Bradyrhizobium diazoefficiens: one gene and its partner. The protein of the gene in region 1 interacts with the protein of each later gene in a pairwise test. Links are inferred from orthologs where the notes say so. Each region holds a gene or a part of one and is shown in the gene's direction. Other genes may lie near its edges.

Evidence for each region.
Region 2: the proteins of hflC (region 1) and ftsH interact in binary tests that used the Escherichia coli proteins (3 or more experiments, as listed by UniProt). The link is inferred for Bradyrhizobium diazoefficiens from one-to-one orthologs.

The regions. Positions count from the first base shown.
Region 1 is NZ_JAENXS010000001.1:162,350-166,818, reverse strand. What follows is about bases 717-3,715. They hold hflC (protease modulator HflC), read left to right. Parts: upstream 717-1,767; coding sequence 1,768-2,664; downstream 2,665-3,715. Other genes in these bases: JJE66_RS00750 (Do family serine endopeptidase), read left to right, coding at 3,101-3,715; JJE66_RS00755 (DUF2065 domain-containing protein), read left to right, coding at 2,736-2,942; hflK (FtsH protease activity modulator HflK), read left to right, coding at 717-1,771. Outside these bases: JJE66_RS00770 (dihydrofolate reductase), read left to right, coding at 1-474; more of hflK, read left to right, coding at 635-716; more of JJE66_RS00750, read left to right, coding at 3,716-4,469.
Region 2 is NZ_JAENXS010000001.1:710,005-714,425, reverse strand. The notes cover bases 413-3,363. They hold ftsH (ATP-dependent zinc metalloprotease FtsH), read left to right. Parts: upstream 413-902; coding sequence 903-2,825; downstream 2,826-3,363. Other genes in these bases: JJE66_RS03340 (DUF3052 family protein), read left to right, coding at 2,838-3,257; tilS (tRNA lysidine(34) synthetase TilS), read left to right, coding at 413-646. Outside these bases: more of tilS, read left to right, coding at 1-412; JJE66_RS03335 (DUF6798 domain-containing protein), read left to right, coding at 3,622-4,421. UniProt on the Escherichia coli protein: Acts as a processive, ATP-dependent zinc metallopeptidase for both cytoplasmic and membrane proteins. Plays a role in the quality control of integral membrane proteins.

The DNA.
Region 1 (4,469 bases):
ATCGGTGCCGGGGGCGCAATTCCGTGGCGGCTGAAGTCCGACATGCAGCGCTTCAAGGCGCTCACCATCGGTAGGCCCGTGATCATGGGCCGCAAGACCTTTGAATCATTGCCTGGGCGCCGGCCGCTGCCCGGTCGCACCAACATCGTGATCACACGCGATGCTGACTATCGCGCCGCCGGCGCTGTCGTCACGACGTCGGCGGCGGAGGCAGGCGCAGTCGCGCGTGGCGACGCCCTGCGGCGTTCGGTCGCCGAGATCGCGGTGATCGGCGGTGCCGAAATCTACCGGCAATGGCTCGATCGCGCCGACCGCCTCGAGATCACGGAAGTGCATGCGCGGCCCGACGGCGACACGCATTTCGAGATCGACAGGGCCGGGTGGGACGAAACGAGCCGCGTCCGCTATCCTGCCGGCCCTGACGACAGCGCCGACTTCTCCTATGTGACATATCGCCGGCGGCCGTCCCATTAACTGCATTCGCCAATGTTTACATTGACTTTTCCGTCCCCGAGCATAGCTCGTGGGACGGTCAGGGCTGCGTTGTAAGGGACCTGCCGGTCCCCTATAAAGCCGGACCGGACAATGCGGGCCGGCTTAAGTTCTAGTCCCGGTCTGCCGAGGAGAGCGTCGAATGCCGTGGAAGAATCAGGGCGGTGGCCCGTGGGGCTCGGGTCCGAAGGGACCATGGGGCTCAGGCCCGCAACCGGTCGGGCCGAGGCCGCCGGATCTGGAAGACCTTCTGCGGCGCGGTCAGGACCGGCTTCAGCAGATCATGCCGGGTGGCTATTTCTCCGGCATCGGCATCACGCTGATCCTGCTGATCATCGTCGCGCTCTGGCTGCTGTCCGGCTTCTTCCGCGTGCAGTCCGAAGAACAGGGCGTCGTGTTGCGCTTCGGCAAGCACGTACGGACCGTGGACCCGGGCCTGAACTATCATCTGCCCTATCCGATCGAGACGGTACTGCTGCCGAAGGCGCTGCGCGTGTCCACCATTTCCATCGGCATGACGCTGATCGACGATCCGGCCCGGCGCGGCCGGTCCGTCCGTGACGTGCCGGAAGAGAGCCTGATGCTGACCGGCGACGAGAACATCGTCGATGTCGACTTTACCGTGCTGTGGCGCATCAAGCCGAACGGCGTCGGCAACTTCCTGTTCAATATCCAGAATCCCGAAGGAACCGTGAAGGCGGTCGCCGAAAGCGCGATGCGCGAGGTGATCGGCCGCTCCGACATCCAGCCGATCCTGACCGGCGCACGGACGCAGACCGAGACCACCGTGCAGGATCTGATGCAGAAGACGCTCGACGGCTATGGGGCCGGCATCCAGATCACCCAGGTGCAGATGCAGAAGGTCGACCCGCCGGCGCAGGTGATCGATGCCTTCCGCGATGTGCAGGCCGCGCGCGCCAATCTGGAGCAGCTGCAAAACGAAGCGCAGACTTATGCCAACAAGGTCGTGCCGGAAGCGCGCGGGAACGCGGCGCGGATCCTGCAGGCCGCCGAAGGCTACAAGGAGCAGGCGGTTGCAGAGGCCAAGGGCCAGAGCTCGCGCTTCCTGAAGGTGTATGAGGAATACAAAAAGGCGCCCGACGTGACGCGTGAACGGATCTACCTGGAGACGATGGAGCGCGTGCTCGGCGGCTCGGACAAGCTGATCTACGACGGAGGCCCGTCGGGCCAGGGCGTTGTGCCCTATCTGCCGCTCAGCGAATTGTCGGCCAAGCGGCCTACGACGACCGGCCAGCAGCCGAGCGGAGGCACACGATGAGGTCTCCGGTTACAGGCATTGTAGGGCTGCTCGCAGCCCTTCTGATCGCGATCGTCGCCTACATGTCGCTGTTCACGGTGCAGCAGACCGAGCAGACCATCGTGCTGCAATTCGGCGCGCCGGTGGACGTCGTCACTGACCCCGGGCTGCACTTCAAGGCGCCCTGGAACTCCGTAATCAACGTCGACAAGCGGATCCTCGACCTCGAGAACCCGTCGCAGGAAGTCATTGCTTCCGACCAGAAGCGGCTCGTGGTGGACGCCTTTGCGCGCTATCGCATCAAGGATGCACTGCGCTTCTATCAGAGCGTCGGCTCGATCCAGGCCGCGAACCTTCAGCTCACTTCGCTCCTGAACGCGGCGTTGCGCCGCGTGCTCGGTGAGGTCAGCTTCATCACCGTGGTGCGTGATGAGCGCGAGAAGCTGATGGGGCGCATCCGCGAGCAACTCGACCGCGAGGCCGGCGGTTACGGCATCGAGGTCGTCGATGTCCGTATTCGCCGCGCCGATCTGCCGGAACAGAACAGCCAGGCGGTGTACGACCGGATGAAGTCGGAGCGCCAGCGCGAAGCGGCCGAATTCCGCGCGCAGGGCGGCCAGAAGGCGCAGGAAACTCGCTCCAAGGCCGACCGCGATGTCACGGTGATCCTCGCGGAAGCCAACTCGCAGGCCGAGCAGACCCGCGGCGTCGGTGACGCCGAGCGCAATCGTCTCTTCGCCGAAGCCTATGGCAAGGATGCTGACTTCTTCGCCTTCTACCGGTCGATGACGGCCTACGAGAACGGGCTGAAATCGAGCGATACCCGCTTCCTGCTGCGGCCGGACTCGGATTTCTTCCGATATTTTGGTAACCCGTCCGGCAAGACGGCGACCGAGACGCCGGCAAAACCGTAGGCTAGACAAGGGCGGCAGGTTTGGCCGCCCTTCGTCCAGACAAGAACAGCACAACGGGAGGTTCCAATCCGATGAGGTCCATTGCGTTCGCCGACTTCCTCATCGGCTTAGGCATCCTGTTCGTGCTCGAAGGCTTGATGTTCGCGGCAAGTCCGGCCTGGATGCGCAAGGCCATGAAGAGCGCCATCGCCACGCCGGACAATATCCTGCGGGCCGTCGGGATCGGCTCCGCCGTGGCCGGTCTGATCCTGATCTGGGTGATGCGGCGTCCGATCTAGCTGTGGCGCCAACGCCAAAGTGAAGGCGCGAGGCGGGTTTTCGCCGTATTGTCGGGGTCTTGAGGCCCGTTAAGCTCCGTGCTTGCGCGGTCCCCCCGTTCGAGCGCAGTCTTGGAGTTGAAGGCTTGGCGTTGAATCCTTATTCTCTGGAGACCACAATGATCGCTGCCACCATTGTCCCGACCCGCTTGCGATTTGGGCTGGCCGCGCTCGCCATCGGCGCTGTCAGCACTTTCGGTTCGGCGGCCTATGCGCGCGGACCGGAGGGCATCGCCGATGTCGCCGAGAAGGTGATCGACGCGGTCGTCAACATCTCGACCTCGCAGACCGTCGAAGCCAAGGGTGGCGGCAGCAACACCATGCCGCAATTGCCGCCCGGCTCGCCGTTCGAGGAATTCTTCGACGACTTCTTCAAGAACCGCAAAGGCCCCGGCGGCGGCAAGGGCGGCGACAACGGCGGCGGGCCGCCCCATAAGACCAACTCGCTCGGAAGCGGCTTCATCATCGACACCTCCGGCGTCGTGGTCACCAACAACCATGTCATCGCGGATGCCGACGAGATCAACGTCATCCTCAACGACGGCTCCAAGATCAAGGCCGAGCTGGTCGGCGTCGACAAGAAGACCGACCTCGCCGTGCTGAAGTTCAAGCCGCCGAAGCCGCTTGTTTCGGTGAAGTTCGGCGATTCCGACAAGCTGCGCCTCGGCGATTGGGTGGTCGCGATCGGCAACCCCTTCAGCCTCGGTGGCACCGTGACCGCGGGCATCGTCTCGGCCAAGAACCGCGACATCTCCTCGGGGCCCTATGACAGCTACATCCAGACCGATGCCGCCATCAACCGCGGCAATTCCGGCGGCCCGCTGTTCAACCTCGATGGCGACGTCGTCGGTGTCAACACCCTGATCATCTCGCCCTCCGGCGGTTCGATCGGCATCGGCTTCGCCGTGCCGTCGAAGACGGTTGCGGGCGTCGTCGACCAGCTCCGTCAGTTCGGCGAGTTGCGCCGCGGCTGGCTCGGGGTGCGCATTCAGAGCGTCACCGACGAGATCGCCGAGAGCCTCAACATCAAGCCGGCGCGCGGCGCGCTGGTGGCCGGCGTCGACGACAAAGGCCCGGCCAAGCCCGCCGGGATCGAGCCGGGCGACGTCGTCGTCAAGTTCGACGGCAAGGACGTCAAGGACCCGAAGGATCTGTCCCGCGTCGTCGCCGACACGGCGGTCGGCAAGGAGGTGGATGTCATCGTCATCCGCAAGGGCGAGGAGCAGACCAAGAAGGTTACACTCGGCCGCCTGCAGGATCCCGACAAGGTCCAGGCCGCCGTGAAGACCGACGAGCCGCCGCCCGAGAAGCCCGTGACGCAGAAGGCGCTGGGCCTCGATCTCGCCGTGCTGAACAAGGATCTGCGCACGCGTTACAAGATCAAGGACACCGTCAAGGGCGTGGTCGTCACCAATGTCGACGCCAATTCGGATGCCGCCGAGAAGCGGCTCTCCGCCGGCGACGTTATCGTCGAAGTCGCGCAGGAAG
Region 2 (4,421 bases), 550 kb from region 1 along the record:
GCTGCTGCGCGGCAGCGGCATTGCCGGGCTGGCGGCGATGGCGCGCCTCACGACGCGCGACGACATTGTCTTGGCGCGGCCGTTGCTCGACGTCCCGAAGTCGCAGCTCATCGCGACCCTGAAGCGGGCGAAGGTCGGCTTCGCCGACGATCCTACCAACCGCGACGCTGCCTTCACGCGGCCCCGGTTGCGGGCGCTGCTGCCGCAGCTCGCAGCCGAGGGCGGCGATGCCCGCACGCTGGCGCGGCTGTCGGCGCGGCTCGCCCGCGCCAATGCCGCGGTCGAGGTGCTGACTGACGGTGCCGAGCGCTTCGTTCGATTGCGGGATCGCGGCGATGCGCCGCAGCATGACGTTCGCAGCTTCGTGGCCACGGCCTTTGCCACCTTGCCGGAAGAAGTCCGGCTGCGGCTCTTGCTGCGGGCGATCGGCGCGCTCGGGCACGAAGGGCCGGCGGAACTCGGCAAGGTCGAGACTCTCCTGGCCACGCTCGATCGGGCCATCGCGACTGATCTGGCCACGGATTCCCGTGCACCCGCAAATGGCCGTGCCATCCTGAAGCAGACCCTGGCGGGAGCCTTGATCAGCTTGGCCGGGGGGCGTATCCACATCGCGCCTGCGCCGGCCCGGCGGTCAAAAGGCGGATGAGGGCGGATCATGACACCGGCCGTTTCCGCAGGCCTTCCGTCAGGACGCCTTAACCAGGCAGGAAAAACCCCGGCCTCGACGCCATTATTTCCGCGGGAATCGCTTTAAGATGGGATAAATAGTCCCATCTCGTTCCCTTGGCAGCGACCGGGGCGGCACCTAAATTGTATGCGTCTAACCGAGAGGATTCCTTGGGGATTTTCTCTAGTCTGCCCAAGGTTGAGGCCGCGATCCGCGCGACCACGAAGGAAGATCGATGAACGCCAATCTGCGCAATTTCGCCCTCTGGGTCATCATTGTTTTGCTGCTGTTGGCGTTGTTCACGCTCTTCCAGAATCCGGGTCAGCGCGCCTCCTCGCAGGACATCGCCTTCTCGCAGCTGCTGAGCGAGGTCGACCAGGGCCATGTCCGCGACGTCGTGATCCAGGGTCCCGAGATCCACGGCACCTTCACCAACGGTTCGAGCTTCCAGACCTATGCGCCGAGCGACCCGACGCTGGTGAAGCGCCTCTATGACAGCAAGGTGCAGATCACCGCGAAGCCGCCCGGCGACAACGTGCCGTGGTTCGTCTCGCTGCTGGTCTCCTGGCTGCCCTTCATCGCGCTGATCGGCGTCTGGATCTTCCTGTCGCGGCAGATGCAGGGCGGCGCCGGCAAGGCGATGGGCTTCGGCAAGTCGCGTGCAAAGATGCTGACGGAGGCCCATGGCCGCGTCACCTTCGAGGACGTCGCCGGCGTCGACGAAGCCAAGCAGGATCTGCAGGAGATCGTCGAATTCCTCCGCGACCCCGGCAAATTCCAGCGCCTCGGTGGCCGCATTCCGCGCGGCGTGCTGCTGGTCGGCCCTCCCGGCACCGGCAAGACCCTGATCGCGCGTGCGGTCGCGGGCGAAGCCAATGTGCCGTTCTTCACCATCTCGGGTTCGGACTTCGTCGAAATGTTCGTCGGCGTCGGCGCCTCTCGTGTGCGCGACATGTTCGAGCAGGCCAAGAAGAACGCGCCCTGCATTATCTTCATCGACGAAATCGACGCCGTCGGTCGCCACCGTGGCGCCGGCCTCGGCGGCGGCAATGACGAGCGCGAGCAGACGCTGAACCAGCTGCTGGTCGAGATGGATGGCTTCGAGGCCAACGAGGGCGTGATCCTGATCGCCGCGACCAACCGTCCCGACGTGCTCGATCCCGCGCTCTTGCGTCCGGGCCGCTTCGACCGCCAGGTCGTGGTCCCCAATCCGGATGTCGTCGGCCGCGAGCAGATCCTCAAGGTTCACGTCCGCAAGGTGCCGCTGGCGCCGGATATCAACCTCAAGACCATCGCGCGCGGCACGCCCGGGTTTTCCGGCGCCGACCTGATGAACCTCGTCAACGAAGCAGCCCTCACCGCCGCCCGCCGCAATAAGCGGATGGTGACCCAGGCCGAGTTCGAGGAAGCCAAAGACAAGGTGATGATGGGCGCCGAACGCAAGTCGCTCGTCATGACCGAGGAAGAGAAATTGCTGACGGCCTATCACGAGGGCGGCCACGCCATCGTCGGCCTCAACGTCGTCGCGACCGACCCGATCCACAAGGCGACCATCATTCCGCGCGGCCGTGCGCTCGGCATGGTCATGCAGCTGCCCGAGCGCGACAAGCTGTCGATGTCGCTCGAACAAATGACGTCGCGTCTGGCCATCATGATGGGCGGCCGCGTCGCCGAAGAGCTGATCTTCGGCCGCGAGAAGGTGACGTCGGGTGCGTCCTCCGACATCGAGCAGGCCACGCGCCTTGCGCGCATGATGGTGACGCGCTGGGGCCTGTCCGAAGCGCTCGGCACCGTGTCCTATGGCGAAAACCAGGACGAGGTTTTCTTAGGGATGTCGGTGTCGCGCACCCAGAACGCGTCGGAAGCGACGGTCCAGAAGATCGACACCGAGATCCGGCGCTTCGTGGAAGAGGGCTACAACGAAGCGACGCGCATCCTCACCGAGAAGCGCGCCGATCTCGAGGCGCTCGCCAAGGGCCTGCTCGAGTTCGAGACGCTCTCCGGCGACGAGATCATCGACCTGCTCAAGGGCAAGAAGCCGAACCGCGAGTCCGTGCTCGAGCCGACCACGCCGCGCGCCTCCGCCGTGCCGCCGGCCGGCAAGCCGCGCCCGCGGCCCGATCCGGATCCCGGCCTGGAGCCGCAGCCGCAGGCCTGAAGCCCGCGTCGCATGGCCGGCTATTCCGGCAAACCGATTGTGCAAAAGCTCGGGATCAAGCCGGGCTTTTGTATTTTTGTGGACGGTCTTGCGACTGACTATCGCGATGTCGTGGGTGAGCTGCCTGCCGATGTGACCATCGCGAAGACCGCCAAGGCGCCGCTCGATGTCGTGCATCTCTTCGCGACCGAGGCGAAGGGCCTCGCCGCGAAACTGCGTGGCTACCGCAAGGCGGTCGCGCCCAATGGGATGATCTGGGCCTCCTGGCCGAAGAAGGCGTCCGGCGTTGCGACCGACGTCACGGAAGCCTTGGTGCGCGAGACCGCGCTTGCTAACGGCCTCGTCGACATCAAGGTCTGCGCCGTCGACGAGGTCTGGTCCGGACTGAAGCTCGTGATCCCGGTCAAGGACCGCGCGAAGCTCGCGAAATAGCACCGGCTCCGTAGAGTCGGTTAGCCCTGCGGCTGCGCGAAGCGCAGTTGGCTCGGCGTAACCCACCTCTTCTGTTTCCGCGGCGATGGACAATGGTGGGGTGCTTCATCGCGACGTCGAGGCCGATGAACTGGCACGCAGCCGAGAGCGACGATTTGGTCACGCGTCTTAGATCGAAATTTACCATCAGGCCGGCGCAACTCTCGATCGCTGATTAAGCCGCCATTAGCGTTTGCCGCTTAATTCTGCTGTCGTCTATCTTCGTCGCTCCGCAGGCTCGGGCCGGCCAGACGCTTGAAAGCGGGCGCTAGACACGACGCTCAACCGAGGCTGATCCGCAGCCGTCACTTCCTTCGGTGCCCGAATGGCGGACGTCAACGTCACCTCTGACTTGGGTTGCCGCGGTCGCGCGGCCAGCATCCCGAACTTCTGGGCCGAGACGCTTTCGGTCGCCGTGTTCGCGTCGGCGATATCCGTCTTGCGCACGGGGTTTGTCTTCGGACTAACCAATAACATTAATTATCTGCCGATCGTCGCCGGTCTCTACAATGAGCCGCAGTATCATGACGACGGGTTTATCCAGTCGTTGCGCTACTTTGCTTCCGGCGTCTGGCTGATGTTGAGCGGCGCCGAAAAATATATCGACAATATTCCGTTGCTGTTCTTGGTTCTGTTTTTCCTCTCCCGGCTGCTCAGCTTCGTCGGCTTCCTCTGCTGCGCCTCCCTGCTCGGGGTGACGGAAAGACGCGACAAGATCGTCTTCAGTCTGATTGTCTGCTTCATCGCGTTTCTTGATGGCTACAGCTATGCCGGCTCCGGCGGCCTGTTCATCAACTACTTTAGCCATTCGGAGATAGCGAATGGCGTGGCGCTTCTGGCGATCTACTTTGCCGCTCGAGGCCGCTACACGGCAGCAGTCGTCGCTGCGGGCATAATATTCTTCATCAATGCCTTCTTTGCGGTCTGGCTCGTGCTGCCGCTGATGCTGATTGGGATCTGTCACCTGTCGCAGCGGAAAGCGACGATCGGTCAAATCTCCTCGCGCGTGCTGATCGGCCTCGTCCTGTGCTCGCCGCTTATACTTGTTGTGGCCAACGGGTTTCTCGCAAACCCGGAGTTTGGTCGTCCGTCCAGCCTCGACCTTGCGAGTTTCCTTCACGAGTA